Linked DNA regions of Azospirillum brasilense. Each later gene encodes a partner of the first gene's protein in a complex. Links are inferred from orthologs where the notes say so. Each region holds a gene or a part of one and is shown on either strand. Other genes may lie near its edges. The genes, in order: sdhA and D3869_RS02000.

Evidence for each region.
Region 2: the proteins of sdhA (region 1) and D3869_RS02000 are in contact, whole or in part, in a crystal structure (PDB 6C12), measured with the Escherichia coli proteins. The link is inferred for Azospirillum brasilense from one-to-one orthologs.

Annotation. Positions count from the first base shown.
Region 1 is NZ_CP032345.1:2,016,719-2,032,292, reverse strand. Bases 1,780-4,688 are described here. They hold sdhA (succinate dehydrogenase flavoprotein subunit), read right to left. Parts: upstream 4,171-4,688; coding sequence 2,389-4,170; downstream 1,780-2,388. Other genes in these bases: sdhC (succinate dehydrogenase, cytochrome b556 subunit), read right to left, coding at 4,584-4,688; sdhD (succinate dehydrogenase, hydrophobic membrane anchor protein), read right to left, coding at 4,177-4,572; D3869_RS09785 (succinate dehydrogenase iron-sulfur subunit), read right to left, coding at 1,780-2,358. Also shown: D3869_RS09800 (hypothetical protein), read right to left, coding at 1-151; D3869_RS09795 (branched-chain amino acid aminotransferase), read right to left, coding at 289-1,137; D3869_RS09790 (hypothetical protein), read left to right, coding at 1,291-1,494; more of D3869_RS09785, read right to left, coding at 1,582-1,779; more of sdhC, read right to left, coding at 4,689-4,973; D3869_RS09765 (hypothetical protein), read right to left, coding at 5,222-5,485; D3869_RS09760 (aspartate-semialdehyde dehydrogenase), read left to right, coding at 5,618-6,637; D3869_RS09755 (acetyltransferase), read left to right, coding at 6,634-7,068; D3869_RS09750 (NAD(P)-dependent oxidoreductase), read right to left, coding at 7,217-8,086; D3869_RS09745 (tellurite resistance TerB family protein), read right to left, coding at 8,113-8,517; D3869_RS09740 (AEC family transporter), read left to right, coding at 8,665-9,612; D3869_RS09735 (methyl-accepting chemotaxis protein), read left to right, coding at 9,868-11,559; D3869_RS09730 (homoserine O-succinyltransferase), read left to right, coding at 11,803-12,726; D3869_RS09725 (hypothetical protein), read right to left, coding at 12,734-13,210; D3869_RS33035 (hypothetical protein), read right to left, coding at 13,819-14,064; D3869_RS09720 (methyl-accepting chemotaxis protein), read left to right, coding at 13,958-15,574. UniProt on the Escherichia coli protein: Two distinct, membrane-bound, FAD-containing enzymes are responsible for the catalysis of fumarate and succinate interconversion; the fumarate reductase is used in anaerobic growth, and the succinate dehydrogenase is used in aerobic growth.
Region 2 is NZ_CP032345.1:373,735-389,163, forward strand. What follows is about bases 5,388-8,151. They hold D3869_RS02000 (succinate dehydrogenase assembly factor 2), read right to left. Parts: upstream 7,039-8,151; coding sequence 6,736-7,038; downstream 5,388-6,735. Other genes in these bases: mfd (transcription-repair coupling factor), read right to left, coding at 5,388-6,725; D3869_RS02005 (crotonase/enoyl-CoA hydratase family protein), read right to left, coding at 7,171-7,962. In the rest of the region: D3869_RS01980 (PRC-barrel domain-containing protein), read right to left, coding at 1-75; D3869_RS01985 (AI-2E family transporter), read left to right, coding at 233-2,107; D3869_RS33405 (ACT domain-containing protein), read right to left, coding at 2,111-3,094; more of mfd, read right to left, coding at 3,099-5,387; D3869_RS02010 (hypothetical protein), read left to right, coding at 8,162-8,758; ergothioneine biosynthesis protein EgtB, read left to right, coding at 8,932-10,230; D3869_RS02020 ((2Fe-2S) ferredoxin domain-containing protein), read left to right, coding at 10,314-10,646; D3869_RS02025 (nicotinate phosphoribosyltransferase), read right to left, coding at 10,721-11,884; D3869_RS02030 (flagellar basal body-associated FliL family protein), read left to right, coding at 12,248-12,745; gor (glutathione-disulfide reductase), read left to right, coding at 12,858-14,210; D3869_RS02040 (manganese catalase family protein), read left to right, coding at 14,378-15,274; D3869_RS02045 (AmpG family muropeptide MFS transporter), read right to left, coding at 15,418-15,429. UniProt on the Escherichia coli protein: An FAD assembly protein, which accelerates covalent attachment of the cofactor into other proteins.

The DNA.
Region 1 (15,574 bases):
CCTCCGGCGTGCAGCTTTTCTGCAGCTTGTCGGTGACCACGGGGGCGGCCTTGTCGATCTTCCCGACCAGCTCCGACCGCCCGCGCTTCAGGTCCGGATCGTAGACGGTGCGGATCACCTGGATCACGCGGCGCCGTTCGCGGAATTGCATGCCCTTCCTCCACGGATTCCTTCGGTGGGCCGCCCCACCGTTTCGACGGAATCATGCCGCGGAACCGGCCAGTCATCAAGCCGGTTTCCGGGCCGCATACCGCCCGGAAACCGGCATTCGGGATCGATCGCCGCCGGTCAGCGGAAGGCGAATTCCCAATAGAGCGCCCGTGCCCGCGCCGCCAGGGGGCCGGGTTGCAGGACGCGCTGCTCGACGCGGGTGACCGGCACCACCTTGGCGTAATTGCCCGTCGAGAAGACCTCGTCCGCCTCCAGCACGTCGCTGGGGCTCAGGGTGGCCTCCTCCACCGTCACGCCGTCGTCGCGCAGCAGGGCGATCACGCGCTGTCGGGTGATGCCGTTGAGGAAGGTGCCGTTGTGCACCGGCGTGCGCACCACCCCGTCCTTGGCGATGAACAGGTTGGCCGTGGCGAATTCCGCGACGTTGCCGATGGGGTCGAGCATGATGGCGTTGTCGAAGCCGCGCTCCCGCGCCTCCTTCAGGGCCAGCCCGGCGTTGGGGTAGAGGCAGGCGGCCTTGGCCTCGGTCGGCGCCATGTCCGGCACCGGGCGGCGGCGGCTCGACAGCCCGGCGGTGAAGCCGGCGACGCTGGGCAGCGGCGCCTCGTAGACCGACAGGACGAAGCGCGTGCTCTCCGCGTCGGGCGCGACGAAGCCCTCCTCCGCGTAGAACATGGGGCGGATGTACAGCTCGGCCTCCTTGGGGAAGCGGCGGATGCCGTCCCAGCACAGCTCCTCGATCTCGCCGGCGGTCAGCATGGGGGCGAGGCCCATCACCTGGGCCGAGCGCACGACGCGGGCGCAGTGGCGGTCAAGGTCGGGGGCCACACCCTGGAAAGCGCGGGCGCCGTCGAAAACGACCGAAGACAGCCAGAGCGCGTGAGTCATCGGGCCGACGATGGCGGGGTTGCCCGCGATCCATTCGCCCTGGATGTAGCTCAACGCCTGGCCGGCCGTGCTGCCCATGATCTTCTCCCTTTTTGGCTTGGGGTTGGTTCTATCCGGATGGTTCGCTCCCTCGAAAAGCATACCCCCTCATCGCCGCCGGTCAACCTGCGCAGACGGGCCAGCCGGACGGTTGATGCAGGACACCCTCACCACACCGGGAGCGACAGACCCATGGGCTGGACCTATTCGAGCGCCTTTCCGCAGCCGCTGCGCGCGGCCCCGCCCTTCCCGCCGCCGGGCCAGGACCTTCCCACCCCGGGCCCCCTGACTGACAACCCGGACCTGCCGACCCCCGGCCCGCAGGAGGATATGCCCTCCCCCCTGCCCAACGACGACCTGCCGCCGTCCCGGCCCACCGACCCCGACTTCGCGTGAGCCAGGACGCCGCCCAAGGACCAATGCAAACGGGGCGCCCCCTCGCGGAGGCGCCCCGTTCCTCATCAACGAACCGAAACGGACGGATCAGCGGCGCTGAACCATCAGCTTCTTGATCTCGGCGATGGCCTTGGCCGGGTTGAGGCCCTTCGGGCACGCCTTGGTGCAGTTCATGATGGTGTGGCAGCGATAGAGGCGGAACGGGTCCTCGAGGTTGTCGAGGCGCTCGCCCGTCATCTCGTCGCGGCTGTCCACGATCCAGCGGTAGGCCTGGAGCAGGATCGACGGGCCGAGGTAGCGGTCGCCGTTCCACCAGTAGCTGGGGCAGGAGGTCGAGCAGCAGAAGCACAGGATGCACTCGTAGAGGCCGTCCAGCTTGGCGCGGTCCTCCGGCGACTGCAGACGCTCGCGGCTCGGGGCCGGCGACTGCGACTGCAGCCACGGCTTGATCGAGGCGAGCTGGGCGTAGATGTGCTTCAGGTCGGGGACGAGATCCTTGACCACCGGCATGTGCGGCAGCGGGTAGATCTTGACGTCGCCCTTCACCTCCTCGATGGCCTTCAGGCAGGCCAGCGTGTTGGTGCCGTCGATGTTCATCGCGCAGGACCCGCAGATGCCCTCGCGGCAGGAGCGCCGGAAGGTCAGGGTCGAGTCGACGTTGTTCTTGATGTAGATGATCGCGTCCAGGATCATCGGGCCGAACTTGTCGAGGTCGACGACGTAGGTGTCGACCCGCGGGTTCTGTCCGTCATCCGGCGACCAGCGGTAGATCTTGAAGGTCTTCGCCCGCTTGGCGCCGTTGGCGGCGTTGATGGTCTTGCCGACGCCGACCTTGGAATTGGCGGGCAGGTTGAATTCGACCATGGTTCGTATCCTTGCCTTGCTCTTGCCGCCTTAGTAGACGCGGGCCTTGGGCGGGAACACCTGCACCTCGTCGGTCAGGGTGTAGAGATGGACCGGGCGGTACCCGATCTTCGTCTCGCCCTTGCCCGACACCTCGATGACGGTGTGCTTCATCCAGTTCTCGTCGTCGCGGTCCGGATAGTCCTCGCGGGCGTGGGCGCCGCGGCTCTCCGGACGGTTCTTCGCCGAGTGGAGCGTGGCGACCGCCTGGTACAGCAGGTTGTCCAGCTCGATGGCTTCGACGAGGTCGGAGTTCCAGACCAGCGAACGGTCGCTGATCGCCATGTCGCTCTTCTTGGCGAAGGTCTGGTCGATGAGCCTGACGCCCTCCTCCAGCACCTCGCCGGTGCGGAAGACCGCGCAGTTGTTCTGCATGGTCCGCTGCATTTCCAGGCGAAGCTCCGACGACTTGATCGAGCCCTTGGCGTTGCGGATGCGGTCGAAGCGCTCCAGCGCGACGTCGGTCGCGGCGGCGGACGACGACACCGACTTGCCCTTCTCGACGATCTCGGCGGCGCGGATGGCCGCCGAACGGCCGAACACCACGAGGTCGAGCAGCGAGTTGGAGCCCAGGCGGTTCGCGCCGTGCACCGACACGCAGGCCGCCTCGCCGATGGCCATCAGGCCGGGCACCACGCGGTCCGGATCCTCGGCGGTCGGGTTGACCACCTCGCAACGGAAGTTGGTGGGGATGCCGCCCATGTTGTAGTGCACCGTTGGTAGAACCGGGATCGGTTCCTTGGTGACGTCCACGCCGGCGAAGATCTTGGCCGTCTCGGCGATGCCGGGCAGGCGCTGGTGGATGATCTCCGGCGGGAGATGCTCCAGGTGCAGGTGGATGTGGTCCTTGTGCTCACCGACGCCGCGGCCCTCGCGGATCTCGATGGTCATCGAGCGGGACACCACGTCGCGCGAGGCGAGGTCCTTGGCCGACGGCGCGTAGCGCTCCATGAAGCGCTCGCCGTTGGAGTTGGTGAGGTAGCCGCCCTCGCCGCGCACGCCCTCGGTGATGAGGCAGCCGGAGCCGTAGATGCCGGTCGGGTGGAACTGCACGAACTCCATGTCCTGCAGCGGCAGGCCGGCGCGCAGCACCATGCCGCCGCCGTCGCCCGTGCAGGTGTGGGCCGAGGTGGCGGAGAAGTAGGCGCGGCCGTAGCCGCCCGTCGCCAGAACGACGAGCTGGGCGCGGAAGCGGTGGATGGTGCCGTCGTCGAGGTTCCAGGCCACCACGCCCTTGCAGACGCCGTCCTCCATGATGAGGTCGAGCGCGAAGTACTCGACGAAGAACTCCGCCTCGTGCTTCAGCGACTGCTGGTAGAGGGTGTGCAGGATGGCGTGGCCGGTGCGGTCGGCGGCGGCGCAGGTGCGGTAGGCCTGCTGCTTGCCGTAATGGGCGGTCATGCCGCCGAAGGCGCGCTGGTAGATCTTGCCTTCCGGCGTGCGCGAGAAGGGCACGCCGTAGTGCTCCAGCTCGATGATCGCCGGGATGGCCTCGCGGCACATGTACTCGATGGCGTCCTGGTCGCCCAGCCAGTCCGACCCCTTGACGGTGTCGTACATGTGGAAGCGCCAGTCGTCCTCGCTCATGTTGCCGAGCGCCGCCGAGATGCCGCCCTGGGCGGCCACGGTGTGCGAGCGGGTCGGGAAGACCTTGGTGATGCACGCCGTCTTCAGGCCCTTCTCGGCCATGCCGAAGGTGGCGCGCAGGCCCGCGCCGCCGGCACCGACGACGACGACGTCATAGGAATGATCGATAATATCGTAGGCGGCCATGGCTCGTCAGGCTCCGAACGAAATCTTGAGGACGGCGATGACGCAGGCGGCACCCAGCACGAAGCACAGGGCTTTCACGGCCAGGATGCTCAGGATCTTCGCCATCTCATTGTGCACGTAGTCCTCGATCACCACCTGCAGCCCGGCCTGGGCGTGGTGGAAGGTGACCACGGCGGTCAGCACCATCATCAGCGCCGAGAAGGGCGACTCCAGCCACGCGACGAAGGCCGCGTGATCGGCGCCCAGATGGCGGATCACGCCGAAGACGAACCAGATGGTCAGCGGAACCAGGGCGATGGCGGTCACGCGCTGGTGCCACCAATGCTCGGTGCCGTGCTTGGCGGAGCCCAGGCCGCGCGCGATCTGCAGCGGCGAGCGGAGGGTCTTGCTGTTGGACGCCATGTCTTCTCTCCTCACCACACGGCCAGGCCGATGATCCAGGTCAGCACGGTCAGCACGGCCGCCGCACCGATGACGATCTGGTTGCCGCGCTCGGCCTCGCTCAGCTCGAACGACTTGCCGGCGTCCCACACCAGATGCCGGATGCCGTTGCACAGGTGATAATAGAGCGCCAGCGACCAGCCGAACATCAGCAGCAGCCCGAAGAAGGAGCCGATGAAGTGCTGCGCGCGCTCGTAGGCGGCGGGGCTGGTGGCAGCGGCGACCAGCCACCAGGTCAGCAGAAGGGTGCCCACGGCCAGCCCCACGCCCGTGATGCGGTGCGTGATGGACAGGAGCGCGGTCCTGGGGAGTTTGTAGACTTGCAGATGCGGAGAGAGCGGCCGACCGCTGCCGTTTGCCATTGCGTCGTCCTCAGTTCGGCGACCGGTCGCGGCAAGGAGGGCTGTTGCCGCGACGGCGGGTGATGCGAGACCGAAAGTTTTAAGCCCTGCTGTGTTTGGCGATTGAATTACGCCTCTACCGCACACGAGTCAACGGCAGGGACTTGGCCGTGGCCAAAATGGCGCACCGCGGGAAGTGCCTGAAAACTAACGGGCTTTGCTGCAGCTGGTATTACCAGGGCCGAAACCCGGCTTCGCCGTTCAGCCTATTACTTGTCGAAGCGGCGAACATTCTCCACCATCATCGAATACATCTGGGTAATCAGCTCCGCCGGACGCAGCCGGCCGAAGGGAATGTTCTCCTTGGCCCATTCCACCAGCCCCTCGGGCGGGCGGACCGGAGCGACCTCGTAGCCGGCCTTCTTCAGCGCGTTCATCACCGAACGCGCCTGCTTGGTGTAGTCCTCGTTGAAGAAGGACTTGTCCGCGTCCTTGATCGCCTTGGCGATGATGTCTTCGAGCGGAGTGGCCATGCCCCGGTGTGCCGGTCGCGGTCGTTCGTGATAGGGCGGACACGGTGTCACAACGCGGGCGCTGTTGCAATTCCATTGGGAACCGCATACCTCAAGCCCTCTTCGCACCGCATATCACAGGGATTAACCGCCATGGGCTACACAGTCGCGGTCGTCGGCGCCACCGGCAACGTCGGACGGGAAATGCTGACCACCCTCGCCGACCGCCGGTTCCCGGCCGACGCGGTGATCGCCCTGGCCGCCGACAGCGCGGTCGGCAAGGAGGTGTCCTTCGGCGAGGACGCGGTGCTGAAGGTGGAGGACGTCGCCCGCTTCGACTTCAAGGGCGTGGACATCGCGCTGTTCGCCGCGGACGCCAAGGTCTCGGCGGCCCACGCGCCGCGCGCCGCCGCGGCGGGCGCCGTGGTGATCGACGCCAGCCCGCAGTTCCGCATGGACCCCGACGTCCCGCTGGTGGTCCCGGAGGTCAACGCCGACGCGCTCGCCGGCTACGCGACGAAGAACATCGTGGCCAGCCCCGGCGGCGCGGCCGTCCTTCTGGCCATGGCGCTGAAGCCCCTGCACGAGCAGGCCACGATCAGCCGCGTCGTCGTCTCCACCTACCAGGCGGCCTCGGACGCCGGCAAGGAGGGCATGGACGAGCTGTTCGGCCAGACCCGCGCCATCTACGTGAACGACCCGGTGCAGAAGTCCGTCTTCTCCAAGCAGATCGCCTTCAACGTCATCCCCCACGTCGGCCCCTTCATGGAGGACGGCGCGACGCGGGACGAATGGGCGCTGAACGTCGAGACGAAGAAGGTCCTCGACCCCAAGATCAAGGTGAGCGCGACCTGCGTCCGCGTCCCCGTCTTCATCGGCCATTCCGCCGCCATCACCATCGAATGCGTCGAGCCGCTGACCGCCGAGGAGGCCCGCCGCATCCTGCGCAAGGCGCCGGGCATGCAGGTGATCGACCAGCACGAGAACGACGGCTACATCACCCCGGTCGAGGTCGCCGGCGACGACCCGGTCTTCGTCAGCCGCATCCGCGAGGACTACACGGTGGACAACGGCCTGTCCTTCTGGGCGTCCACCGACAACCTGCGCAAGGGCGCCGCGCTCAACGCCGTGCAGATCGCCGAGCTGCTGGTGAAGGAGTATCTCGACGCGTGATCCCGATCCGCTCCTCCCGTCCGGACGACGCCCCGGTCCTCTTTGCCGTCTGGCTCGCCGCGGTGCGCAGCACGCACGATTTCCTGAGCGAGGAGGACATTGCCTTCTACGCCGACCTCGTGCGCGACCAGTATCTTCCGGCGGCGGCGCTGCTGGTCGCGGTGGACGGCGACGACCGGCCGGTCGGTTTCCTGGGCATGACCGGGTGCAAGATCGACACGCTGTTCGTCGATCCGGCGTGGCACGGCCGGGGGATCGGCCGCGCCCTGGTCGCCCGCGCTCGCGACGGCGGACCGCATCTGACGGTGGATGTGAACGAGCAGAACGGCGCCGCCCGGGCCTTTTATCGGCGCCTCGGCTTCCGGGAGGTCGGGCGCTCCGCGCTGGACGACAGCGGCCGCCCGTTCCCCTTGCTGCATCTGGCCCTTTAAAGCGGATTGCAATCCGCTTTGGACCGCGCCGGCGGTCCCGGTCGCACATGCGACCGGAGCCCGCCGGCGAATGAGGCGCTATGAGTCCAAAGCGAACGGAAGTTCGCTTTAGCTCCGGCCGACGCGAACCGACCGGAGCCAGAAGGGCTTACTTGACGAACAGCCGGTACAGGGCCGAGTGGTCCAGCCCGCCGTCGCCCTGCTCGGCCAGCAGTTCGAACAGCTCCAGGCTGAGGCCCAGCGCGGGAAGCTGGATGCCGGACTGCTCCGCCAGTTCCTCCGCCTGCTTCAGGTCCTTGATCTGGGTGACCACGCGGCCGCCCGGCGTGAAGTCGCCGGAGACCATGCGCTGGCCGTGCAGGTCCAGGATGCGCGATTCGGCAAAGCCGCCGCGGATGGCGTCGCGGACCTTGCCCGGCTCCACCCCCGCCGCCTTGGCCAGCGCCAGCGCCTCGGCCACCGCGCCGATGCTCAGCGCGACGATCACCTGATTCGCCATCTTGGCGACCTGACCGGCCCCGCTGCCGCCGACATGGGTGATGCGCTGGCCCATCGCCTGGAACAGCGGCAGGGCGCGCGCGAAGGCCTCCTCCGTGCCGCCGGCCATGATGGTCAGGGTGCCGGCCTCCGCCGCCACCGTGCCGCCGGACACCGGGGCGTCCACCCAGTCGGCGCCCTTGGCGCGGACGGCCTCGGCCAGCTTGCGGGTCGCCCCGACCGCCGTGGTGCCCATGTCGATGACGAGATGGCCGGGCCGCAGCGCGTCCATCAGCGCGGCGGCCACCGCCTCCACAGCCACGGTGTCCGACAGCATCAGCACGATGGAGTCGGCGCGGGCGGCGACCTCGGCGGGCCCGGCGGCGGGGCTCATGCCCTCGGCCGCCAGCTCCTCGACGGGGCCGGGGCTGCGGCTGCTGATCACCAGGGCCGCGCCGGCCTTCGCCAGATTGCGAGCCATCGGCCGGCCCATCAGGCCCAGCCCGATGAAGCCGACCGTACGGTCCTTGAGGTTGGCCATGTCCCTGGCTGTCATGCTCCCGGCCGTCACAGGCGGGTATGGCGCGCCCGCGCGCCGCGTTCGATGGCGGCGGCGCACAGCCGGTCCACGCCCAGCTTGTGCCGGATCAGCTCCAGCATCCGCAGTTCCTCCTGCGAGGCCGACGGGTCCGCCGCGGCGATGTCGCAGGCGAGCGCGTAGGCGGTCTCGGACAGCTTGGACGGAATGGCCTCCTTGACGATCTGGAGCGTCGTCTCCAGCCCGTCGGCGTCGGCCAGCAGGCCGGAGCATTCGCGGGTCACGTCGGTCAGCCGGTCGATGTCGAAATCCTTGAAGATCGGCAGGTAGCGGACGTTCTCGCCGATGGCCTCAAGCTCCGCGTCCGTCATGTCGCCGTCGCACGCCGACACCAGCACCATGACGTAGATGAGCGCGCTGTGATGGTTGATCATCGAAACTCCTGCGGAAAAAGGGCCCCGCCCAATCTTGCCCGCCCCCCGCGCGCCGTCAAGGGAGGGAGCGCCGTCAAGGGAGCTATGCCCGGGGCGGACGGGTGGGTCCCTCGACAGGGGACGGGTTGCCCCTTAAGGTCGCCCCCCATGTCGGTGGTCTTCAACGTGGCGCTCCCGGTCTTCGCCATCATCCTGGCGGGCGTCCTTTCCGGTAAGGCGAAGCTGCTCGGTCCCGCCTCGTCGGAGGCGCTGAACAAGTTCGTCTACTGGATGGCCCTGCCGCCGGTGCTGTTCCTCGGAACGGCCAAGCGCTCGCTGCCCGAGATCTTCAACGGCCCCTTCATCGGCGCCTTCCTCGGCTCGATGCTGGCGGTCTACGCGCTGGGCGCCCTGCTCGGCTGGCTGATCCACCGCGAGCGGACGCAGATCCAGTGCATGCAGGGGCTGAACGCCTGCTTCTCCAACACCGGCTACATGGGCATCCCGCTGTTCCTGGCGGCCTTCGGCCCCGACCGTCTGGCCCCGGCCATCCTCGCCACCGTCATCATGAGCGCGATCATGGTCGGCATCGCGGTGATCTGGCTGGAGTTCGCCAACAGCCAGGGCGGCGGCATCGGCAAGGCGCTGCGCGACGTCGGCCGGGCGCTGGTCAAGAACCCGCTGATCATTTCCACGGCCCTGGGGCTCGCCTGGTCGGTCTTCCTATCCGGCGTGCCGGTGCCGCGCCCGGTCGCCATCTACTGCGACCTGATGGGCGCCTCCGCCGGCCCCTGCGCCCTCTTCGCCATCGGCCTGTTCCTGGCGACCCAGAGCCTGAAGGCCAATTTTCTGGAGGTCGGCTGGATCAGCGCGTGCAAGCTGGTGGTGCAGCCGGCGCTGGCCTGGCTGCTCATCCAGACGCTGTTCCCGCTGGACCCCTTCTGGGCCGGGTCGGCCATCATCCTCGCCGGCCTGCCCACCGGCGCCTTGACCTTCGTGGTGGCCAGCCAGTACCGCATCTATGTGGAGCGCACCTCCGCCGCGATCCTGATGTCCACCATCGCCAGCGTGGTCACCCTGTCCGTCCTGCTGGCCACCTACGCGCCGCCGCTCTGAACCTTGGCTTGCGGTCGCCCGGTCGTGTTCGCCTCTTCGGCTGCTCATCTTTCCTGACACAAAGACATCATTGAACAAGTGTCGCGCAGAACACGCCGCGTCGGTTTTGCATATTTTTTAATAATTGCCGCTCCATCATTTGATACAGGCAAGTCCAACGCCCCACGCAGGGACGTCTGGACTGCCAAATACTTTCGTTCAGACTCATAACAATCGACCGCCGCCGCATCGTTTCGGGGGAAAGAGATACGCGCCATGTCCATGCTGAGTTCCATGACCATCCGGACCAAGGTGGTCGCCGCCACCGTCTGTGTCCTGCTGATGTCGGTCGCCCTGGGACTGTTCGCCGTTGACCGGCTGAGCACCGTCAACCACGCCGCTGAGGAAATCCGCTCCAACTGGCTGCCCAGCGTCACCGCCATCGGGGAGATCGACGGCGCGGCCAACGATTACCGCATCCTGGAGGCGTCCCACATCCTGGCGCTCCACCCCGCGGAAATGGCCGAGGTCGAAAAGGAAATGACCACGGTTCTGAACCGCTTGGCGGAGGCCCGGCGGAAGTATGAACCGCTGTTGGCCCCCGGTTGGGAAACCCAGACCTTCAAGCGCTGGGAGGCCGCCTGGGACAGCTATCTGAAGATCAGCCAAGGCAAGCTGCTTTCCTCCTCCCGGGCCAACGAGAACGAGAAGGCCACCGGCATCTATCGGGAGGACTCGCGCAAGGCGTTCGACGAATGCTCCGCGCTCATCAACGAGCTGACCGCCTCCAACGTCCAGAACGCCGCGAAGGCGGCGGACTCCGGGCGGGCCACCTATGTCGGGGCGCGGAACTGGATTCTGGGCGCCATCGCCTTCGTGGCGGTCCTCTGCCTGTTCGCCGGCATCGCCATGACCAAGTCGGTCGCCCGGCCCATCGTCGCCCTGACCGCCATCATGGACCGTCTGGCCAAGCGCGACCTCGGCATCGCGGTGGAAGGCGGCGCCCGCCGGGACGAGATCGGCGCCATGGCGCGTGCGGTGCAGGTCTTCAAGGACGGCCTGATCGAGGCGGAGCGCCTGACCGCCGCCCAGGCCGCCGAGGAGGAGAACAAGCGCCGCCGCACCGAGCGGATCGATTCGCTGATCCGCAACTTCGACGGCGCGGTGCACAGCGTCCTGCAGACCGTGGGCGCCGCGGCGTCGCAGCTCGACACCACCGCCCGCAGCATGACCGACATCGCCGAGCACACGCGGGCCGAGGCCGGCAGCGCAGCGGCGGCGGCCGAACTGACCTCCGCCAACGTGCAGACCGTCGCCGCCGCGTCGGAGGAGATGGCCGCCTCCATCACCGAGATCTCCCAGCAGGTGTCGCAGTCGGCCGGCATCGCCGGCAAGGCGGTGGACGAGGCCGACCGCACCAACGCCACCGTGCAGGGGCTGTCGGAAGCGGCCCAGCGCATCGGCGACGTGGTGGACCTGATCCAGAACATCGCCGCCCAGACCAACCTGCTGGCCCTCAACGCCACCATCGAGGCGGCCCGCGCCGGCGAGGCCGGCAAGGGCTTCGCCGTCGTGGCGAGCGAGGTCAAGAGCCTCGCCAACCAGACCTCCAAGGCGACGGAGGAGATCGCCCAGCAGATCGCCGGCATCCAGGCGGCCACCGGCGGGGCGGTCGGCGCGATCCGCGGGATCGGGGCGACCATCTCCTCGATCAACGACATCTCCTCCTCCATCGCCGCCGCCATCGAGGAGCAGGGGGCGGCGACCCAGGAGATCAGCCGCAACGTCCAGCAGGCGGCGCAGAGCACCCAGGAGGTGACCAGCAACATCGGCCGCGTGTCGCAGGCCGCGACCGAGACCGGCAGCGCCGCGAGCCAGGTGATGTCGGCCTCCGGCGACCTGAACCAGGGGGCGATGCGCCTGAAGAGCGAGGTGGAGAACTTCCTCGTCGCCATCAAGGCGGCCTGAGGATCCCCCGATCAGGACCGGAGGGCGGCAGTGGGACCGTCCTCCGGTCCCGCTCCTGTTGCCAAGCCGCCGCTGCCCGTATAATGTGCACCGCGCATCAAGAGTTGAGCGGACGCTCAACGCCAACCTGCTTTCCCGAGCAAGGTGGCGTCCCGAAGGGGGATGTGGCCGGACCGGCAAACAAACGGGGTTCGCCATGACGTCTGTTCCGACCGATGCACCGACAGCGGAGCCGGACGAGTCATGCCCATCAGGATACCCAACGATCTTCCCGCCTTCACCGCCCTCCAGACCGAGGGCGTCATGGTCATGCAGGAGGCCGACGCCGTCCGGCAGGACATCCGGCCGCTGCGCTTCGGCCTGCTCAACCTGATGCCCGACAAGATCCGGACCGAGACGCAGATCGCCCGCCTTCTGGGCAACACGCCGCTTCAGGTCGAGCTGTCGCTGATCCGGATCACCAACCATGTGCCGCGCAACACCGCGGCGGACCACATGAGCGCCTTCTACCGCTCATGGGAGGACGCGCGCCGCGAGACGTTCGACGGCTTCATCATCACCGGCGCCCCGGTCGAGACGATGCCCTTCGAGGAGGTGTCCTACTGGGACGAGCTGTGTTCGGTCTTCGACTGGACGCAGAGCCACGTCCACGCCTGTCTGAACATCTGCTGGGCGGCGCAGGCCGCCGTTCATCATTTCCACGGCGTGCCGAAGCATCTTCTGCCGCGAAAGGCGTCCGGGGTCTACCGGCACCGCAACCGCGCCCCCGCCTCGCCCTACCTGTGCGGCCTGTCCGACGGCGTGCCCATCCCGGTCTCGCGCTGGACCGAGGTGCGCGAGGAGGACATCCTCCCGGAAAGCGGCCTGCGCGTGCTCCTCGATGCCCCGGAGACCGGCCCCTGCCTGCTGGAGGACGCCGCCCACCGGTCGCTGCACATGTTCAACCACATCGAGTACGACACGGACACGCTGCGCAACGAGTATGTCCGGGACGTCGCCAAGGACCCGGCCACGCCGGTTCCCCAGGGCTATTTCCCCGACGACGACCCGAGCCAGCCGCCGGAGAACCGGTGGCGGAGCCACGCCCATCTGCTGTTCGCCAACTGGATCAACCAAGTCTACCAGACGACGCCCTTCGACCTCGCGCGCATCGGCAAAGCCGGATAGGCCGCCGTCACGGCGGCTTGGCCGCCCCATCGCCGCTCACCCCCTGTTGCGCCCCATCGTCCATCTGCAAGGCGAGCCAGAGCAGATGAGCCACGGCGGCCGGGCTGACACCGGTCGGACGGGAGCCGCCCGCACCGTCCGCCGCCAGACCGTACAGGGCCGCCACCAGATGGCCCTTGGCGCGGGGCGACAGCCGGCGGCCCCGGTCGGCCAGCCCCTGCTCGACCAGGGCGACCGCCTCGCTCAACAGCGCGAGGTCGAGCACCGACCGGGGAGGGGCGGCATCCCGCGGCGGAAGCGGAAGAGCACCGTCGCCGGACTCCGGCCGCCCGGCCGCCATCCGCATGCGGCCCCGGCCGGTCAGCAACCAGTTCATATCGATGCCGAGGGTGGCCAGTTCCGACAGGGTCTCCCCCTTCGGCAGCTTGCCGTTCAACTCGTAGGACTGCCACGTGTTCTCCCCGAGGCGGAATCGGCGAGACATTGTTTTTTGTGTCTCACCGAGAAATTCGCGCACGGTTTTGAGCCGGTCCCCAAGCTGCACCATGCCGGCTTCTCCCAAGCCTGGAGAGGAAGCCTCCATTTCCACGGTGAACTTGCTTCCCACGGCGCCCCGCTCGCGACGAGGCCGATCGTCGGTTGCACGTTTTCTCATGTTGCGACGATACGTATTATCGTGTAAGAAACGCTGGGATACGCGGTGCGCAGCACTTTTACGCATGGATACGACATGGCCATTCTCGGTGTGCGCTCCATTCATTCCGCCTATGATCCGGGCTCCGCGGGGCCACCGGTGAGCGTCTGCACGCGACACTAGAAACCGTGCATCCCCGAAGGGCCTTCAGGTTCCGCACCGGTAGAGTCGCGAAGTCTCCTTCACCGCCCGCGGGAGCACGGCGGCCATGATGACTGCGGGACGCCAGTCTCTTCCGGACCGACGTCTTCGAAGGCGTCCCGCGAATCTCTCCGCATGGTCGCCCCTTGGCCGCCGACCAATCCTTCAACTTATCGCAGAACATGTGGGTTTTTGCATTGCCCATCCGCGCGCCCATGCGGTCGGGCGTGCGGAGCGTGTGCGGCATCGCCTCACTGTCACACAATGAACAATTTTGCCGCAACCGGTTCATTGCGTAATTCATAATTATCAACGAAGACGAACAGAAATAAAAAGCCCTCTTTGGTGACGCGCGAGGAAGCCAACCACCAAAACAACAGAAAAGAGAAAAACACCATGAACGACATCAGCGTTAAAACAAAAACCTTCGCCGTTTTTGCGTTTCTATCCTTGCTTCTCGCTGGAATCGGCACCTTGGGAATCAACCGGCTGTCGGTGGTCAACGACAGCTCGACGGAAATCGCCAGCTTCTGGATGCCGCGGGTCGTTCAGGTCAACGTCGTGAACGACGCCGTGTCGAACTTCCGTATCCTGCAGAGCACCCACATCCTCAGCGCCACCGAGACGGAGATGACCGCGGTGGAGAAGCGGATGGACGAGATGGAAGCCGGCATCGCCAACGCCCGCCGGACCTACGAAGGGACGCTGCGCACCGCCGAAGGGCGCAGTCTGTTCGCCCAGTTCGAACAGCAGTGGGCGCAGTATCTCACCCTGCACCGTCAGATCACCGCCCTGTCGCGGCGCAACGAAAACGCCGCCGCCAACGCCCTGTTCCGCGACGCGGCCGACAAGGGCTTCCAGGAGGTCGGACGGACGCTCGACGCCATGATCGACCACAACAACCGCGGGGCCGCCAAGGCGAGCGACGACGCCGACGCCGTCTACGCCCAGTCCAGCACGATGCTCATCGTCGCGCTGCTCATCGGCATCGCCGTCTGCCTGGGCGGCGCGCTGATGATGATCCGCGGCGTCTCCTCGCCGATCGGCGCGATGACCGAGGCGATGCGCCGGCTGGCCGGCGGCGACAAGACGACGGCCATTCCCTTCGCCAGCCGGGGCGACGAGATCGGCGCGATGGCCACGGCGGTGCAGGTCTTCAAGGACGGGCTGATCGAGGCCGACCGGCTGGCCGCCGCGCAGGCCGCCGAGCAGGCCGCCAAGCTGCGGCGGACCGAGGCGGTCGAGCGGTTGATCGCCTCCTTCGAGGATCAGGTCGCCGACGCTCTGCGCAACGTCGCCGCCGCCGCGACCGAGCTGGACACCACCGCCCAGAGCATGGCGGTCACCGCCCGCCAGACCAACGACCAGGCGGCCAACGCCGCCGCCGCCGCGGAGCAGACCAGCGCCAACGTGCAGACGGTCGCCAGCGCCGCGGAGGAGATGTCCAGCTCCATCGGGGAGATCGGGTCGCAGGTCACCCGCTCCACCGGCATCGCCGGACAGGCGGTGCAGGAGGCCGGCCGCACCACCGACTCCGTGCGCGGGCTGGCCGAGGCCGCGCACCGCATCGGCGCCGTGGTGCAGCTCATCACCAACATCGCCGGCCAGACGAACCTGCTGGCGCTGAACGCCACCATCGAGGCGGCCCGCGCCGGCGAGGCCGGCAAGGGCTTCGCCGTCGTCGCGTCGGAGGTGAAGCAGCTCGCCAACCAGACCGCCCGCGCGACGGACGAGATCGCCGCCCAGATCCAGGCGATCCAGGAGGCCACCGCCGGCTCGGTCGGCGCCATCGAGGGGATCGGCCGCACCATCGCGGCGATCAACGAGATCTCCACCTCCATCGCCGCCGCGATCGAGGAGCAGTCCGCCGCGACCAACGAGATCTCGCGCAACGTCCAGCAGGCGGCGATCGGCACGCGCGAGGTGTCCAGCAACATCGCCCAGGTGACCGAGGCCGCCGGCACCACCGGGGCCGCCGCCCATCAGGTGCTGGGTGCGGCCGGCGGGCTGGCC
Region 2 (15,429 bases), 1.6 Mb from region 1 along the record:
GCTCGACGTCTCGGCGCAGCCCCCCAAAGCCAAAAGCGCGACCGCCGACAGGACCGGAACAGCAACCTTACGCATAGCCCCCTCCTTCTGACGAGATAACCACGCGGGTTTAAACAGGCCGTCGACCGCAATCGTCACGGTGTCTTGCGGCGATCGCGCCCAACGCGCCGGAACGCGCCGCGTCCAGCCGTGTTCTGCACTCTCTCAACTCTCCCCCGAGGCTCCGCAGATCATGGCCGAAGACACCGCCCGCCGGTTGCAGGCCCGCCCCATTCCGGTGCCGAAGGCCGCCCCGCCCGCCTCCACCCAGACGACCCTGCTGGTCATCGCGCTGGTGGTGGCGACCCTGTATCTGGGAAGCGACATCCTGGTCCCCATCGCGCTGGCGGTGCTGCTGACCTTCGTCCTGGCGCCCATCGTCAGCCGGCTGGAGCGGCTCCGTCTGGGCCGGGTGCCGTCGGTGCTGGCGGTGGTGGTGCTGGTCTTCGCGGGCATCGCCGGCTTCGGCATGGTGGTCGGCGGGCAGATAGCCGACCTTGCCAACAACCTGCCCAGCTACCAGCGCAACGTCCACGCCAAGCTGGATTCGCTGCGCTCCAGCGCGTCGTCGGCGGGCAGCGGCGGGGTGGTCCAGCAGGCGACCGAAGCCTTCCGCGACCTGAAGCAGGGGCTGGAGCAGGTGACCGGGGAAAACCCGCCCGCCGCCACGGCTCCGGCCAGCGCCCTGCCCGCCCCCGGCGCCGCGCGGGAGCCGGTGCCGGTGCGGATCGAGCAGGACGGCTCCGACGCCCTGACCATCATCAGCGACGTGCTGGGGCCGGCCATGGCCCCGGTCGCCACGGCGGGCATGGTGCTGGTCTTCACCATCTTCATGTTGCTGCAGCGCGAGGACCTGCGCGACCGGCTGATCCGGCTGGCCGGGTCCGGCGACCTCAGCCGCACGACGGAGGCGATGAACGACGCGGGCGAACGGGTCAGCCGCTACCTGCTGATGCAGTGCGTGGTCAACGTCACCTACGGCCTGCCCATCGGGATCGGGCTGTGGCTGCTCGGCGTGCCGAACCCGCTCTTGTGGGGGATGCTGGCGACGGTGCTGCGCTTCATCCCCTTCCTGGGACCGGCGATCGCCGCGGCCTTCCCGATCCTGCTGTCCTTCGCGGTCGATGCGGGATGGACCCTGCCGCTGCTTTGCATCGCCCTGTTCGTGGCGGTCGAGCTGTTCTCCAACAACGTGGTGGAGCCCTGGCTCTACGGCTCCGCCACCGGCCTGTCGTCGCTGGCGATCATCGTGGCGGCGGTGTTCTGGACCACGCTGTGGGGGCCGGTCGGGCTGCTGCTGGCGACTCCGCTGACCGTCTGCCTCGTCGTGTTGGGCCGGCACGTTCCACAGCTTCATTTCCTGGAGGTGATGCTGGGCGACCGTCCAGTCCTGCCCGACGAGGCCAAGCTGTACCAGCGCCTGCTCGCCCGCGACCCCATCGAGGCCATGGAGATCGCCGAGGAGAAGATGAGCAAGGGCGGGCTGGTCGAGGCCGGGCACGGCCTGCTCATCCCCGCCCTGTCGCTGGCCGAACAGGACCGCCAGCGCAACCGCCTGAACCCGGAGGGACGGCAGGCGGTGGCCGAGGGCATGGTCGCCCTGCTGGACGAGATGATGGAAGCCTCGCCGCCCGCCGCGGAGGACACGCCGCTGGTGCTGTGCATCGGCGCCCGCAATGACCTGGACGAGGCGGCGGCGGCGCTGCTCGGCCATCTGCTGCGCCCGCGCGGGCTGCGCGCCGACGTGCTCCCCTGCGAGAAGGTGTCCGTCCGCTCCATCGCCGCGCTGGCGCCGACCGGGGTGTCGGCGGTGGTCCTGTCCTACCTGAACCCGTCCGCCCTGTCGCACGCCCGCCGGTTGGTGCGCCGGTTGCGCCTGCATTTCGGGCCCAACGTGCCGATCCTGCTCTGCCTGTGGAGCGCCCACCCCGAGGCCGACGCACCAGAGCACGCCGTCGCCCAGACCTCGGCCGACCGCGTCGCCACCAGCCTGACCGGCGCCGTCACGCAGCTGGAGGAACTGAACGTGCTCGCCGCCGTCGAGGCGGAAAAGGCCCCGCAGGCGTGACGGTCAGGAGGAGGCCATGACGGTGCAGACGCGCTTCAGCGCGTCGGCCGCGCGCTCCACGTCCTCATCGCGCACCAGCACGTAATCGGTGTCGTAGGTGGACATGGCGAAGATCGGCACCCGCGCCTGGGCCAGCGGCACGGCGATGCGCGCCAGCACCCCGAACAACGAAAAGTCCAGCGGCCCTTCCACCTTGAAGGCGCGCCATCCCCGCTCCGCCGTCACGCCGTCCGGCACGCGGGACTCGCGGCAGAGGATCGACAGCTCCTCCCCCGTGCGGGTGGCGCTGACCAGCGGGTCGGTCCAGTCGAGCCAGCCGGGCATCCCGTCCCCCGGCGCCAGCCGCGCCACCGCCAGACGGTCGGGCAGGAGCGACAGGGTGAGCGGCTTGGTCTCCGGCAGCAGGGCGGCGTCCAACGTTGCGCGGTCCACCTCGAAGGGCTTGAGGATGCGCTTGGCTCTCGCCGCCAGCGACGGAATGCGGGAGCGCATGGCCCGGCCCAGCATGTCCGCCGCGACCGGGCGAAGCTCCGGATCGTCCGCCGCCAGATCGACCATGGCCTGAAGCGCGGCGCTCTGCACGATCCGGCTGGCCCGGTTCTCGAACCAGTCTTCCAGAAGCGCCACGGCGCGCCCGCGCTGCTCCTCCGTCAGGGTCAGGCGCGGCAGGACCGCCGCCAAGTGCCAGCGCACCTCCGCCTGCTCGATGGCCGCGGCGTCGGTCAGCAGCCGTTCCGCGAAGGCGTCCAGCGGACGGGCATCGCCGCGCGACACCCGCTCCAGCGCGTCGGCGGCGCGCATCCGCACCCCGGCGTCGCCGTCGAACAGGCAGGCGACCAGTTCCGGCAGCCGGGCGGGATCGGCGGCCACCGCCTCCGCCACCGTCGGAATGTCGCCGAAGGCCCGCCGGTCACCGCCAAGCGCCAGGGCCTTCGCCAGGCCCCCGTCCTTGGACCCGCTAACCTTGGGCCCATTATCCGTGCTCATCGCCTCAGCGCCGCCCGAAGGGACGCGAGGGGATGTTCCGCCCGAACTTCGATCCGGCCTTCAGCGCGCTGGGCCGCGGCGGCGGAGGGGGCGGCGGAGGCGGTGGCGCCTCGCCCTTCGGCACGGCGCCGCCACCGGCCATCTGGGCGAGATCGCTCATCAGCCGGTTGACGCCGCGCACCCGCTGGGCCTCGTCGGCCCATTCGCGGGTGTAGACCAGCTTGTGGTCGGGCCGCAGCTTCATCAGGCTCATCTGCTGGCTGATGTAGGTCAGCAGCTTGGCCGGCTCGGCGTAGCTGTTGTTGCGGAAGGTCAGCACGGCGCCCTTCGGCCCGGCGTCCACCCGCTCCACCCCCGCCTGACGGCAGAGCTGCTTGATGGTCACCACGTCGAGCAGGTTCTCCACCTCGCCCGGCAGCTTGCCGAAACGGTCGATCAGCTCCGCCGCGAAACCGTCGATCTCCGCCCGGTCCACCAGCTCGGCGATGCGACGGTAGAGCGACAGGCGCACCGTCAGGTCGGGAACATACTCCTCCGGGATCAGCACCGGGGTGCCGAGGTTGATCTGCGGGGTCCAGGGCTGGTCCTCCGCCCCGCTCGGCACCTGCCCGTCCATGTTGGCGCGGGCGTTGGCGACGGCTTCCTCCAGCATGTGCTGGTACAGCTCGACGCCGACCTCCTTGACGTGGCCCGACTGCTCCTCGCCCAGCAGGTTGCCGGCGCCGCGGATGTCCATGTCATGGCTGGCCAGCTGGAAGCCGGCGCCCAGGCTGTCCAGCGTCTCGATGACGTGCAGCCGCTGCTGCGCCGTGCCGGTCAGCGGCTTGTTCGGCGCGTAGGTGAGGTAGGCGTAGCCGCGCACCTTCGACCGGCCGACGCGCCCGCGGATCTGGTAGAGCTGGGCCAGACCGAACATGTCCGCCCGATGCACGATCAGCGTGTTGGCGTTGGGGATGTCGATGCCGCTCTCGATGATGTTGGTGGCGAGCAGCACCTCGAACTTGCCCTCGTCGAAGGCGGTCATCACCTCTTCCAGCTCGCTGGCCGGCATCTGGCCGTGGGCGGTGACGATCTTGACCTCGGGCACCAGTTCGCGCACCCGCTCGGCGACCTTGGGCAGGTCTTCGACGCGGGGGCAGACGTAGAAGGTCTGGCCGCCCCGGTAATGCTCGCGCAGGATGGCCTCGCGCACCACCACCGGGTCGTAGGGCAGCACGAAGGTGCGCACCGCCAGACGGTCCACCGGCGGGGTGGCGATCAGCGACAGCTCGCGCACGCCGGACAGCGCCATCTGGAGCGTGCGCGGGATTGGTGTGGCGGTCAGCGTCAGGACGTGCACGTCGGCGCGCAGCTCTTTCAGCCGCTCCTTCTGCTTCACGCCGAAATGCTGCTCCTCGTCGACGATGACCATGCCGAGCTGCTTGAACTGCACGCCCTTGCCGAGCAGCGCGTGGGTGCCGATCACGATGTCGGCGGTGCCCTCCGTCAACTCCTGCTTGACCTTGGTCTGCTCCTTGGCGGTGACCATGCGGGAGAGCTGGACGATGCGCAGCGGCAGCCCGGCGAAGCGGGTGGTGAAGGTCTTGAAATGCTGGCGCGCCAGCAGCGTGGTCGGCACCACCACGGCGACCTGCTGGCCGCTCATGGCGACGAGGAAGGCGGCGCGCAGCGCCACCTCCGTCTTGCCGAAACCGACGTCGCCGCAGACCAGCCGGTCCATGGGACGGCCCGAGCCGAGATCGGTGAAGACCTCCTCGATGGCCTTCAGCTGGTCGTCGGTCTCCGGATAGGGGAAGCGGGCGGCGAACTCCTGATAGACGCCCTCCGGCGTGTAGACCGGGTCGGCCTTCTTCAGCATGCGCTCGGCGGCGATCTTCAGCAGCGCCTCGGCCATGTCCTTCAGGCGCTTCTTGACGCGGGCCTTGCGGCCCTGCCAGCCGGCCCCGCCCAGCTTGTCGAGCTGCGCGTGCGCGTCCTCAGACCCGTAGCGGGTCAGCACCTCGATGTTCTCGACGGGGACGTAGAGCTTGTCGCCGCCCTCGTAGACCAGCCGCAGGCAGTCGTGGGGGGCGCCCGACACCTCCAGCGTCTCCAGCCCGTCGTAGCGCCCGATGCCGTGGTCCATGTGCACCACGAGGTCGCCGGAGGCCAGCGCCGTGTATTCGGCGATGAAGTTGGCGGCCTTGCGCTTCTTCTTCGCCGCCGGGCGGACGAGGCGGTCGCCGAGGATGTCCTGCTCGGTGATGACGGCCATGTCAGCGGAGGTGAAGCCGTGCTCCATTCCCAGCACGATCATGCCGATGATGTTGCGGTCGAAGCGGCGGACGTCCTCGATGCTCTCCGCCGGCTCGAGCCCCGGAATGCCGTGGTCGCCCAGCACCGTCATCAGACGGTCACGGGAACCCGCGGAATAGCCGGCCACCAGCACGCGCCGCCCGTCGGCCCGCAGGGCGCGGATGTGGTCCTTCACCGCCTCGAAGACGTTGACGTCGGGCCGCGCCCGCTCCTCGGCGAAGTCGTGGCCGCGGCGCCCACCGGCGTCCAGCGTGCCCTTGATGCCCGGCGGCGTGCCGAAGGGCTGGAGCTGCGCCACGGCGTGGGCGGCGAACAGGTCGTCCCAGGCCTGGGCGTCGAGGAACATCATGCCGACCGGCACCGGCTTGTAGACCGGCGAGCCCGTCCGCTTCTCGATGACGATCATGCTCTCGCGAGAGGCGTGGAAGTCCACCACCTGGGCGATGCGCGAATCGCGCGCCTCCGTCGCCTGATGGTCCAGCGAGAGGATGGCCTTGGGCATGTAGGCCAGCAGCGATTCCATCGTCTCGTGGAACAGCGGCAGCCAGTGTTCCATGCCGCCGTACTTGCGCCCGGCGCTGATCGCCTCGTAGAGCGGATCGTCGTCGGTGACCGCGCCGAACAGCTCCCGATAGCCGGAGCGGAAGCGGGCGATGCCGGCCTCGTCGAGGAAGACCTCCGACATCGGCTTAAGGTCGACGCCGTCGCGCTTGTCGGTGGTGCGCTGCGACATGGGGTCGAAGCTGCGCACGGCCTCCAACTCGTCGCCGAACAGGTCGAGGCGCAGCGGCTCGTCGGTGCCCGGCGGGAACAGGTCTATGATGCCGCCGCGCACGGCGAACTCGCCCGGCTCGCGCACCGTCTGGGCGCGGGTGTAGCCGTTGCCGGCCAGATAGCGTTGCAGCTTCTCCAGATCGATCCGGTCGCGCAAGCGTGCCGAGAACACCGCGTCGCGGAAGGCGGCGCGGGGCGGCACCTTCTGCACCATGGCATTGACGGTGGTCAGCACGACCAGCGGCGGCGCGTCCGCCTTGCGCGCCAGAAGGCGGGTCAGCGTGTCGATGCGCTTCGCCACGATGCCGCCGTTGGGCGACACCCGGTCGTAGGGCAGGCAGTCCCAGGCCGGGAACACCTGAACCTCCAGCGCCGGCGCGAAGAAGGCCAGCGCCTCCGCCAGCTGGGCGGCGCGGGTGTCGTCGAGCGCGACGTGGAGGAGTCCGGCGCTCCCCGCCCGCTTGGCGAGGTCGGCGAGGACGCGGGCGTCATGACCGGCGGGGGCGCCGCCGACCAGAAGGCGGCCGGAGCGTCCCGGCTGCAACTGTTCGAAGCTGGGCAAGGATCGGGCCTCAGGACCCCTGACGGGGCGTGTAGCGGAACTTGGTCAACAGCTGCATGACGTCGGTGTCATGCTCGGCGGGCAGCGGCTCGCGCCCGGCGTACCAGTTGTAGAGGTCGGGGTCGCTGAGTTCGAGCAGCGCCTCGTAACGGTCGAGCTGCGCGTGGTCGAAGTCCGGGACATGGGCGTCGGCGAAGCTGCCGATCAGCAGGTCCATCTCGCGCATGCCGCGGTGCCACGACCGGAAGCGCAGCCGCTTGCGCCGGTTTTCCAGGGATTCGCCGCTCTCGGACAGGGTGTTCTCGTCGCTCATGCCATCCACGCCAAAAAGCCCCGGCCCCGGAAGATAGGGGGCGGAGCGGTCCACATCCACCCCCGCATCCTGCACACCGGCACGCCCCCGCGCAAACCGAAATGCCGGACGGTCCCCCGGAAGGAGCTTGATTCAACGCGCCAGCCACGCCTCCAGCCCGTCGCGCAGGTCGGCCCCCGGCGCCAGCCGGGCGAAGCGCTCGGTCTCCACCGCCAGCCCCTCGCCGATGGTCATGTTCAGCCCGCGGGTCACCGCCCCCAGGATGCCGGACACCGCGGCCGGGGAATGCTGGACGATCCGCCCGGCCAGTTCGAAGGCGGCGGGCATCAGCGCCTCGTGGGGCACCACCTGATTGACCAGCCCCACCGCCAGAGCCGTCGCGGGCGGGAAGGTGTCGCCGGTCAGCAGCCATTCCAGCGCCCGCTTGCGCCCGGCGTTGCGGGGAAGCCGCTGCGTCCCGCCGAAGGTCGGCATCATGCCGAGCCTGATCTCCGCCTTGGAGAAGGTCGCCCGCTCGCTGGCGACGGCGAGGTGTGACGCCTCCAGAATCTCGCAGCCGCCGCCGTAGCAGATGCCGTTGACCGCGGCGATGATGGGCTTGGGGAAGGACTCGATCCGCGCGCACAGCGTCTGTCCGGGCCGGAAGGCGCGCACCGCCGCCTCCGGTCCCCGGCGGACGGCCGGAGTGAATTCCGCGATGTCGGCCCCGGCGGAGAAGGCCCGCTCCCCGGCGCCGGTGACGATGATCGCCCGCACCGCCGCGTCGGCCTCCAGCGCATCCAGCGTGTCGAGCATGGCGGCGGCCAGCGCCGTGCTGATGGCGTTCAGCTTGGCGGGGCGGTTCAGGGTGAGGGTGACGATTCCTCCGGCGGTGACGCACAGCACGGGGTTGGCGGGGTCGGCGTGTTTGGTCGTCAGGGGCATGGCACGGTCCTTTTGTCCTGCGTTTGGGATGCCCCACTGTCGAGCCCGAGCCACGCCCCTGACAAACGAGTACGCCGCGTTTTCGGGTGAGCAACGCTCACCTGAAAAGGGGACTCCGCCGCACGCCAAAGCGTCACCTTGACAGAATCGCGACAGTTGGTACACTGAACAGTCCCAGCCACTTTCGGTGGAGGTCGCCATGACCGACGGATCGATCGGACGCCCGGAACCCCTGGTCCGTTCGGCCGGCGTGGTGGAGCGCACCGGCGGCGCGACCGACCGCAGAAAACGGCGGCAAAATCGGCAGGACCTGCAACAGCAGGAGCGCGAGCAGCAGGAGCGCCGCGACCAGGACGAGGCCAACCACAAGCGGCGGCGCCTTTACGACCTGCTGTTCGACGAGATCGACGAGCTGGACACGCTGAACGCCGGCCAGCGGGCGCGCATCAAGCAGAATCTGCGCGCGCAGCTCGCGAACCGCCGTCCGCCGCCCCACCTCGCCCCCAACCTCGCCCAGCCGCCGCCGGCGGATGAGGACATCGAACGCATCGCGGCGGCGCTCCTTGAGAAGGCCGTCGCGGCCCATTCGGTCGATCACGACCACATCGTCGCCATGGCGGCGCCGACGCACCCGGCGCTTCCGCCGGGACAGACGGCGGAAAATGTGGCGCTCGCCAACCAGCTCCGCGATTGCCTGGAACAGCGGACGACGACATCGCGGCGCGTTGCCGTGTATCTGCGCCTTCTTCTGACGCTTGAGGGCGCCTTCCGCCCGCATCTTGTGGTGGACGCCTGACCACAGCCCATCGCGGCTGTGATGCGCGAATTCGGAGAAAGCCCCCTCCGATGCGCCACCCAGGATGGTTGGACCATGCGGCACAATGGCCCTGTTGTTTCTCCGGCGGAGTCCGGGCGCGTTCCCGCGCCGTTCCCGTCGCGGAAAACCCGCTCCCGCAGGGAGGTTCCCCCGTGCCCGACACCCATCTCGCCACGCACGCCCAGCCGTCCGGCGACGCCCTCCGCCAAACTCTCTCCACCCGTTTCCAGAAGGTCCGCGCCCGCACCGCCGAACTGGCGGCCCCCTTGTCGCCCGAGGATCTGATGGTCCAGTCGGTGGCCGACGGCGCCCCGGCCAAATGGCACCTCGCCCACACCACATGGCTGTTCGAAACCACCGTCCTGGTGCCCTGCAACCCCGGCTACCGTCCTTTCGACCCGGCTTTCCTGACGCTGTTCGCCGCGCGCGACGACCGCTTCGGCAGCCACCAGCTTCCCTCGCCCACCCTGCGCCTGCTCTCCCGGCCCAACGCGGCGGAGGTGATGCGCTACCGCGACCATGTGAACGCCGCGGTTCTGCACCTGCTGAACCAGGCCGACGAGGCGGAACTGCCGGAGATCGCCGACCGGGTGATCGTCGGCATCACGCACGAGCGGCGCCACCAGGAACGGCTGCTGACCCACATCAAGCACGCCTTCTGGAGCAACCCGCTGCGCCCCGCCTACGACCAGCCGCCGCAGAGCGTACCGGCTCCGCCGCAGCCCGAACGCTGGATCGAGCATGAGGGAGGCCTCGTCGAGATCGGGCGGACGGAGGCCTGGGCCGGATTCGACCATGAGGGGCCGCGCCACCGCGTCCATCTGGAGCCCTTCCGTCTCGCCGCCCTGCCGGTGTCCTGCGGTGCCTTCCGCGCGTTCATCGAGGACGGCGGATACGCCAAACGCTCGCTCTGGCTCGCCGACGGCTGGGAGGCGGTGCAGACCGAGGGATGGCAGGCCCCGCTCTATTGGGAATGGCGCGACGGCGCGTGGCAGATCTTCACGCTCTACGGCATGCGCCCGCTCGATCCCGCCGAGCCGGTCTGCCATGTCAGCTGGTTCGAGGCCGACGCCTTCGCCCGCTGGGCCGGCAAGCGCCTGCCCGAAGAGGCCGAATGGGAGGCCGTGGCGTCGCGCTGCGACAGCATGGGAAACCTGCTGGGCACCGGCCACCGCCATCCGCGCCCCAGCACCTGCCACGGCGACGGCCCCTGGCAATTGTTCGGCGACGTGTGGGAATGGACGCGCAGCCCCTTCACCCCCTACCCCGGCTACCGCCTGCCGGACGGGGTGGACGAGGCCGTCCACGGCCGGTTCATGATCAACCGCATGGTGCTGCGGGGCGGCAGCTGCGTCACCCCCTTCGACCACGCCAACCCCACCGCCCGGCATTACCTGCGGCCGGACTCCCGCCTGTCCTTCACCGGCCTGCGGCTGGCCGAGGATAGCTGAGATATTGGAATCGTTTTAAACGGTGGCGCTGCACCGCAGCAAGCTCTATAACCATAATTAAATTATGGCCTATGGAGCCCTTCATGTCCCTCGACCTGCCCCCGGTGTTCCGCCACCACGTCTTCTGTTGCTCCCAGCAGCGCCCGCCCGGCCACCCGCGCGGGAGCTGCGCGGCGAAGAACGCCCACCCGCTGTGGGAGCAGCTCGGCCAGCGCATCCAGGCCAAGGGGCTGCTGGACGTCGGCATGGCCTGGACCGGCTGCCTCGGCTTCTGCTCCGCCGGGCCACTGATGGTGGTCTATCCGGAGGGCCTGTGGTACCGCCCGGAAACGCCCGCCGACATCGACGAGATCGTCGACTCGCACCTCGTCAACAACACGCCGGTCGAACGGCTAGTGATGGTGCTGACTCGCTGAACACAAAAGCTGAACGCAGAAGCCCCTCCGCGGCGCGGCCGGCGGAGGGGCGTTCTTCGTGCGGACCGACGATGCTACTTGCGGAACAGGAACTCGCGGCCGACCTTCACGCGCTTCTCGCCGTCGTACTCGATGATGTCGGCGGTGGCGTAGGTCTCGGTCCAGCGCTCGGGCAGATAGCTGCCGGTGCCGATGATGTCGACGGGGGCGTTGGCCTCCGCCATCAGGCGGCACTTCGCCGGGCCGAAGCCGGAGCTGGCGACGATCTTCACCGCCGGGAATCCGGCCTCGTCCAGCTTCTCGCGCATGAAATGGATCGCCGCGGCCGACACGCCGGTGCCGATCAGGTAGCGGAGCTGCGTCTCGTCGCGGTAGCCGCGGATGGAATGGGGCGCGTGCCGCTCCAGCACGGCGTAGGAGCCCGGCGGGTCCAGCCCCTCCAGGAAGCGCCCGCCCGGCGTGTCGAGCCGCACCGCCAGCTTGCCTTGGGCGGCGAGGCCGGGGAAGCGGCGGCAGACCTCCAGCGCGTCGGTCACCTCGCGCCCGAAGTAATCGACCAGGACGGTCAGCGGCAGCTCGGGGAAGGTCTCGTGGAACATCTCTGCCGCCCGCACGGTCGAACCGGCATAGCCGATCAGCGCGTGCGGCATCGTCCCCATGCCCTTCTTCTGGCCGAAGAAATGGGCGGTGGCGTCGGTGGCGTTGCCGATGAAGCCCTTGGCGCCAACCTTGCGCTTCGCCCGGTCCGACCCGACCGAGGCGGCGTAGGCCATCATCTCCTCCATCTCCGTGCCGGCGCAGTGGCGCGCCTCCATGGCGAGGAAGGCGGTCTTCGGCAGGTCGGCGCACATGGTGAAGGCGTTGTAGGCGCCGACGCAGGCGGGGCCGAGCTTCTGCAGGATGATCGTCTCGGTGTCGACCAGATGGTAGAAGGAGCCGGTGATGTAGAGGATCGGCTCGCCCGCACCGACCCACTTTCCTTCCGGATAGTTCAGGACGATGTCGAGGTCGAACCCGCGCTCCCGCGCCACCGCCTCCAGCCATTCGATGGCGAGTCGCGGCGCGCAGACCACCGGGCGGCGCATGAAGATGGCGTAGGTGACCTTCTTGTCACCGAATTTCCCGACCGCCTCCTTGGTCCGCTTGAAATAGGTGTCGGTCCATTCGGTGATGGCCGACGCGGGCGGATGGTTGGCGGGCGCGTGACTGGCCGGCGGCTGGTTCCTGGTCTCGTCCATGGCGATGTCCTTGTCTTCCCGCTCTTGCCCTTCGCGACGGTCACGTCCGGAGGCCGCCCCCACCGCGGGAACGGCAATCCGATAGAGAAACCAGCATTATACGCCCCGGCCCTCCGGTGGAAGAGGCTTCATCCGCGACGGTCCACCGCCGCAAGCAACGGTGATTTACCGAAAATACGCTATGAAATCCGGCGCGTTTCAAACGCAAAGAAGATGAGAAGAAATGCGCAGTTCCTCGCTGTAATGCTCCGTCACCAAAAAGTATAAAATACCTGTATTTGACGCCTTCCCTTTATCCATCCACCATGCAGTCAAGAACAGGCGCCACACCCCTTCGGCGCCGGAAAAAGCGACGAGGTCGGCATGAGCCGGACAATCCGCCAGAACGCGCCGAACATTGCAGCGGCCCCCTCGACGCTGGATCGCCTGGGCCGCCGGGTGGTGGTCGGGCTTCTCTGCACCATGGCCGGGCTGGCCGCCGCGGGCACCGGCGGGGCCTTCCTGCTGAAGCCCGGCACGGCGCAGGCCGGGCGTGTGGTCGGGGACACGCTGCGCACCGCCGCCAACTACGCGCGGCTGCCGGCGATGATCTTCACGCTGAGCGACGGCGACCGGCTGCGTGAGCTGCGCGTCCGCGTGGTGCTCGACATGGAGCCGACCGCCCCGGTCAAGACGGTTGAAAGCTACGGGCCGCGCATCGCCAGCGCCATGACCAACGTGATGCTGGACACCGACCCCGGCGAACTGCGCGGGCGCAACGGCGCCTTCTACGTCAAGGACGCGGTGATGCGCACCGCCAGCAAGGAACTCGGCGCGATGAAGATCCGGCAGGTGCTGGTCCAGGAACTCGTCATGCGCTGACGGAAGGCCAGCCCGCCGCCCCGATCCGGCGCCTCGGCCAACGCTCGACAGGCGTGCCGGAATGGGGAACACTCCTGTCCCGTTCGGATCTTGGGATTGCAAGGAGACGGCCGTGGCCGAGTTCGATTTCGACCTGTTCACCATCGGTGCCGGCTCCGGCGGCGTCGCGGCCAGCCGGCGGGCCGCGTCCATGGGGGCCAAGGTCGCCATCTGCGAAGGCAGCCGGGTCGGCGGCACCTGCGTCATCCGCGGCTGCGTGCCGAAGAAGCTGCTGGTCTACGCCGCCCAGTTCCGCGACGCCTTCGAGGATTCCAGCGCCTATGGCTGGTCCACCACCATGCCGGCCTTCGACTGGGCGACGCTGATCGGGCGCAAGGACGCCGAGATCGACCGGCTGAACGGCATCTACATCAAGATGCTGGAGAACTCCGGCGTCACCCTGCACACCGGCTTCGGGCGGCTGATCGACCGCCACACGGTGGAGGTGGCGAACAAGCGCTACACCGCCAAGAACATCCTGGTCGCCACCGGCGGCTGGCCGGCCCTCCCCAAGATTCCGGGCATCGAGCACGCCGTCACCTCCAACGAGGCGCTGCAGCTCGGCACCCTGCCCCACTCCGTCATCATCCTGGGCGGCGGCTACATCGCCGTCGAGTTCGCCGGGATCTTCCGGGGCCTGGGCGCCGAGGTCACGATCATGATCCGCGGCGAGGAGCTGCTGAACGGCTTCGACGACGACATCCGCGTCGCGCTGGCCCAGGAGATGCGCAAGCGCGGCATCACCATCCTCACCCGCACCCAGCCGGTGAAGGTGGAGGAAGGCCCCGGCGGCTTCACCGTCACCGACCAGTTGGGGCGGGAGCATTCCGCCGGCCTCGTCATGGCGGCGACCGGGCGCCGGCCGAACACGCGCGACCTCGGGCTGGAGGCCGCCGGCGTCGCGCTGGACGACGCCGGGGCGATCCGGGTGGACGAGTATTCGCGCACCAGCGTGGACAACATCTTCGCCGTCGGCGACGTGACCGACCGCATGGCCCTGACCCCCGTCGCCATCGCCGAGGGGCGCGCCTTCGTGGAGACGCTGTTCAACGACAACCCGACCAGCATCAGCTACGCCAACATCCCGACCGCCGTCTTCTCCATCCCGCCGCTCGGCACCGTCGGCCTGACCGAGGCGGAGGCGCGGGCGAAATTCGCAACGGTGGACATCTACAAGGCCGGCTTCCGCCCGATGAAGCACACCATGTCGGGCCGCGACGAGCGCGTCCTGATGAAGCTGGTCGTGGACGGCGAGAGCCAGCGCGTGCTCGGCTGCCACATGATGGGCATGGACGCGCCGGAGATCGTCCAGGGGCTGGGCATCGCCCTGAACTGCGGCGCCACAAAGAGAGATTTCGACCGCACCATCGCCCTCCATCCGTCTACCGCGGAGGAGTTCGTCCTGATGCGCGAGAAGGTGTCCTGACGATCGGACATAAAACCAAAGGTCAGGAGCCCGATTTCCTGGAACGCTTCTAATAAGCCTGTGTTGAGGGCACACGACGATGGCGGCGGTGATAGGGGGTGCTCCAGCACCCCCGCGGAACCCGCCGCCTTCCATCCTTCATCAAGGCTCCCGGAGGGCTCCTACGCATGTTCATGCACAACAAGAACCTGATGTACACCGTCCGCGTCGCCGAACCGGACCCGAAGCTGGCCAGCCTGATGCTGGAACAGTTCGGCGGACCCCAGGGCGAGTTGGCGGCGGCCCTGCGCTACTTCACGCAGGGGCTGGCCGACGAGGACCCGGGCCGCAAGGACATGCTGATCGACATCGCGACCGAGGAACTGAGCCATCTGGAGATCATCGGCAGCATCGTCGCCATGCTGACCAAGGGCGTGAAGGGCAAGCTGGCCGAGGGCGCCGAGGAAGTCACCGACCTCTACGCCGACATTGCCAAGGGCAACGGCAGCCACACGCTGGCCCTGCTCTACGGCGGCGGCCCGGCGCTGACCAACTCCGCGGGGCAGCTCTGGAACGCCGGCTACATCGACAGCATCGGCGAGCCGACCGCCGACCTGCGCTCCAACATCGCCGCGGAATCGCGGGCCAAGATCATCTACGAGCGCCTCATCAACATCACCCCGGACCCGGGCGTCAAGGACGCGCTGACCTTCCTGATGACTCGTGAGGTGGCGCACCAGAAGATGTTCGAGAAGGCGCTCTACTCGATCGACAACAACTTCCCGCCGGGCAAGCTGCCGGGCAACCCCGAATACACCGACAAGTACTACAACATGAGCCAGGGCGACGGCGAAATGCGCGGCCCGTGGAACCAGGGCGAGCAGTGGGAGTTCGTGAATGTCACCCCCGACCAGGGCCCGGTCAGCGGCGGCGACGGCAACCCCTCGGTCCGGCTGGCGGCCGAAGAGATGAAGGCCGTCAACGAGGCCGCCAAGCGCACCATGTCGCGCACCGACGTGAACCCGGTGACGGGTGCCGACCTCGGCGCCGGCCCCGGTTCCGGCAAGATGACCCCGGTGAAGTAACGTACCGATCCCCCCTCTCCCCCCTGGGGAGAGGGCTGGGGTGAGGGGGCGCCCGCCAGGGCGTCCACGCTCTGCAATGAGACGACGTGATCGGCCTCACGGCCGCCCCCTCATCCTGACCTTCTCCCCGGGGGGAGAAGGAATCAGGCCTTCAC